DNA from 2 places in the Vreelandella sp. L-25 genome. Region 2 is predicted to be linked to the other one. Evidence: predicted binding sites of a transcription regulator. Region 2 holds the regulator's gene; the other holds the start of a gene.
What was found. The regulator sigma-54, encoded in region 2, starts transcription at its own class of promoters, with help from an activator protein. The targets are predictions, from matches to a motif close to TGGCACNNNNNTTGCTNT.
Positions count from the first base shown of each region.

Region 1: the regulator sigma-54 is predicted to act here: its motif matches at 1,328-1,345, upstream of AC13CN_RS12455 (nitrate reductase).

Region 1 is NZ_JBSXNH010000075.1:37,024-39,210, reverse strand. Features, by position in the region: gene AC13CN_RS12455 (nitrate reductase) at 1-1,118, opposite strand, end outside; gene AC13CN_RS12450 (NAD(P)/FAD-dependent oxidoreductase) at 1,739-2,187, shown strand, end outside.
Region 2 is NZ_JBSXNH010000064.1:24,418-26,604, reverse strand. Features, by position in the region: gene lptB (LPS export ABC transporter ATP-binding protein) at 1-417, shown strand, start outside; gene AC13CN_RS08960 (RNA polymerase factor sigma-54) at 523-1,938, shown strand; gene hpf (ribosome hibernation-promoting factor, HPF/YfiA family) at 2,036-2,187, shown strand, end outside.

The DNA of each region.
Region 1 (2,187 bases), on a different contig from region 2:
AAATGCTCAGTAGCCCAAAAGCGGCTGACTAACTCGCGAGCGCCAGGCGTGTGGTAATCCATATGCGCCGCTAGCTGATTGGCCAGCCCGCCCACTTCTCGACCGCCCATGGCGTTGGGCTGGCCGGTAATCGAAAACGGCCCTGCCCCTGGCAGGCCAATTTTCCCGCCGGCCAAGTGGCAGTTGATAATCGCGTTGCACTTATCGGTTCCGCTAGAGGATTGGTTCACCCCCTGGGAGTAGAGCGTGACCACGTGTAGCTGGCTGGCAAACCAGTAGTAGAAGGTTTCCAAACGTTCGGGGTCTACATCACACTCGCGGGCGACGGCTTCTACGCTGCCTGAATTCTGCTGAGCGGCATTCAGCGCATCTTCCAGCCCTTCGGTGTGGCGTTCTAGGTACACGCTATCCAAACGATTGTGGGCGTCCATCCACGCCAACAGCCCGTTAAACAGGTAAGCATCGCTGCCTGGACGAATGCCTAGGTAGAGATCAGCGATCTCACAGGTGTCAGTCACTCGGGGGTCAATCACCACGACCCGCATCAGCGGGTTGCGCTCTTTGGCCACCTTCAAGCGCTGATAGAGCACCGGGTGATTCCAGGCAAGGTTAGACCCTACCAGCACCACCAGCTCTGCCTCTTCTAGGTCTTCATAGCTACAGGGCACCGCATCGGCACCAAAGGCGCGCTTGTAGCCCGCCACGGCAGACGCCATGCAGAGTCGCGAGTTGGTATCCAGGTGCGGAGTGCCCAAGAAACCTTTGAACAGCTTGTTGGCGACGTAATAATCTTCGGTCAGCAGCTGGCCGGATAAGTACGCTGCCACCGTCTGCGGGCCATGGGCAGTGCGCTGGGCCTGCAAGCGTTCGGCGGTGGTGGTGAGCGCCTGCTCCCAAGAGACCTCCTGGCCGTCCACGCGCGGCTTCAGCAAGCGCCCCTGCTCTCCCAGCGTTTCGTGCAGCGCGGTGCCTTTCACGCACAGACGGCCATAGTTGGCTGGGTGCTCGCGGTCTCCTTTGACGGCGATGAGCTGGCCGCTTTTAAGCGTTGCAGTCACGCCGCAGCCGACGCCGCAGTAGGGGCAGGTGGTTCGGGCGAGCCGATTGGCCTGTGGCATGGCAGTTTCCTCCGGCGTTAAAAAGCAAAAAACGCCCAAGCCAGCCTCGAAAGAAGCCTGCCTGGACGCCGTTGTCTCAGGGGCACCGCTTACCGGGTGCCGTACTCATCAGTGATTTGCTGCAGTTGGTATTATTCGACGCAATTAGTCGTTGTGATCGTTATAGGCAAAGACCCTGCACTGAGCCGTTGTTACTTGTTACTAGAATAACTGCAAACCCTGCGCCCACGCTGCGCTAAAACCATTAAAGCATTTAATAAACAATCACTTAAAAACACACTCTGCATTTCTACTACTCGCCAAAGGAATGCTCTTTGTCGAATAAGCGGTTGAAGAGAGTGCATTAACCGCCGTTTAAGCACCAAAGTGGGGCAAGCCTAGCTAACCATGAGCGGCCTGCCGCCTCCTCAAAAACGCTTAACACCCTGATTAGGCTGAATTAAATCCACCGACGGCAAAAGCTGGCGGGCTTTTTGCTCACCATAAGATAAGACAGTTCGGCAGCCAACGGCGGTTGCTGCGCGTTATCAACGACGCCAACGGGCAACGACGCCCCTGATACTCCCTTCTTGAAAGGGCTGTGTCAGGGGCGTTTTTTGATTCAACCACAGGAGCTACCTATGGAAACCGCTTCCCGGTGCTCACAGAACGAACACCTCGTCATTATCGGTAACGGCATGGCTTGCCACCGACTACTTGAAGCGCTGGTTAACCATCCGCAGCGCCCCCGCCGTATCACAGTGGTGGGTGAGGAGTCGGTACCTGCCTATAACCGCATTTTGCTCTCTCCTTTACTGGCGGGCGAACTGGCGCCTGAGGCGCTCACTCTGCAAGACGCCTCCTGGTACGCCGATAACAACATCACACTGACGCTTGGCGACCGCGTGACCTCCATCGACCGCGAACGCCGCCTGCTCCTCACGCATCGCGGCGACATCTTAAGCTATGACCGATTAGTGATGGCCACTGGCTCGCGCCCCACGCTGCCAGCGGTGCCTGGCATCACGCTTGACGGTGTTCATACGTTTCGTGACCTACGCGATGCCGACGCCTTAGAAGCTATTGCTCA
Region 2 (2,187 bases):
GAGACACGCAAAGAGCTTGATCGAAGCGCCCGGGAAGCACAACTTGAGTTACTACTTGAAGATTTTCACATCACTCATATACGCGACAACTTAGGCATGAGTCTTTCTGGGGGCGAACGCCGCCGTGTTGAAATCGCCCGCTCATTGGCCACCGAACCGGCCTTTATCCTGCTGGATGAACCTTTTGCCGGGGTTGACCCGATTTCCGTTGGGGAAATTAAAGCTATCATTCGAGCGTTAAAGAAACGCCACATTGGCGTATTGATCACCGACCATAACGTTCGTGAAACGCTGGATATTTGTGATATTGCCTACATTGTTGGCGACGGTCACATCATTGCCAGTGGAAACGCCCAGGAAATCCTCAACAACCAGAAGGTTCGAGATGTCTATTTAGGCGCTGATTTCCGCCTTTAAACAGTGACCTGCAGAAGCATTTCTTTTAGTGGCATGCTTATTGCACTTGCACCAAGCCATAACTCGCTCTAGGGTGGAGCTTTCTGATTAACGAGTGGTTCTCAGATGGTCATGAAAGCTTCTCTCCAATTGCGTATCGGCACACAGCTGACCATGACACCTCAGCTGCAGCAGGCTATCGCCCTGCTTCAGCTATCGACGCTGGACCTTCGTCAAGAAATTCAGCAAGCGCTAGATGCCAATCCCATGCTTGAGCAAGAAGATGAGTTTGGCGAGCAGGCTGTCAGTGAGCCTCAAGAGGCTGAGTGGTCCGAGAGCATCCCCAACGAACTCTCCGTCGACAGTGACTGGTCAGATACCTATCAAGACATAGGCAGCCTGGGTGGCAGCAGTGAAGGCCCCGACTTCGAGCGCCAAGCCGCTGGACAAAGCCTACATGGCCACCTGCTATGGCAACTGGCCATGACAGACTTTAGCCCGCGAGAATACGCCATCGCGGAAAGCCTGATTGATGCGCTGGATGCCAACGGCTATCTCACCCAGCCGCTTAATGACATTCGGGAAGGATTAAAAGCCCAAGGCCATGACAGCTTAAGCCAGCGGGAAGTGGAAAATACCCTGCTGCGCTTGCAGCAATTTGAGCCCACCGGCGTCTTTGCCCGAGACCTGCGTGAATGCCTGATGCTGCAACTCGCCTCACTACCTGAGGACACCCCTCTGCTAATGCCCGCCAAACGGCTGGTTCGCCAGTTTTTGGAAGCATTAGGCAAAGACGATATGCGGCTTCTCAAGCGCCGTTTAAGCCTTGATGACGAGCAGCTTGACGATGTCATCCGTTTAATTCGCAGCCTTGACCCACGCCCTGGGAGCACCTATGGCGTTACCGACGACAGCTACATCACCCCCGACCTAGTCGTTCGGCACGACAATGAAGGTTGGCATTTAGAGCTCAATCCAGAAGCACTACCACGCTTGCGTATACAGCCCGACTACGCCAGCTTGATCAAACGCGCAGACAAAAGCCAAGACAACCAGTTCCTCAAAGAGCACCTCCAAGAAGCCCGCTGGCTGATCAAAAGCTTATCGAGTCGCAATGACACGCTGCTACGAGTTGGGCGTGAAATTATTGCACGCCAAATTGGCTTTCTGGAGCATGGCGAAGAAGCAATGAAACCGCTGATTTTAGCGGATATTGCTGAAGCGGTAGAGATGCACGAATCCACCATATCTCGTGTGACCACGCAGAAATTTATTCACACGCCACGGGGCGTTTTCGAGCTTAAGTACTTCTTCTCAAGCCAGGTAAGCGGCCAAGACGGCGGCGACAGCCACTCCAGCACAGCCATTCGCGCCCGCATCAAAAAGCTGATTCAGGATGAGCCCTCAGGAAAACCGCTCTCCGATAGCCGCTTGGTGACTCTGCTTGAAGAGGGGGGCATTAGCGTTGCACGGCGTACTGTCGCAAAATATCGGGAGTCAATGGGCATTCCCTCGTCAAGTGAGCGCCGCCGTTTACGCTAGTTAAGCGGTACGTATGAACAAACTCAACGCAAGGGCTTTGCAATAGCGTAAAAAGGGTTACAATCGAAGTACAGTCCGATGGATAAGGAGCACGTCAATGCAAGTAAACATCACTGGTCATCACGTTGAACTGACTGACGCCTTGCGCGACTACGTTAACGAAAAGCTAGAGCGCGTTGAACGCCACTACGACAACATTACCACGGTGCAAGTGACCTTATCTGTTGAGAAGGAGCGCCAGCAAGCAGC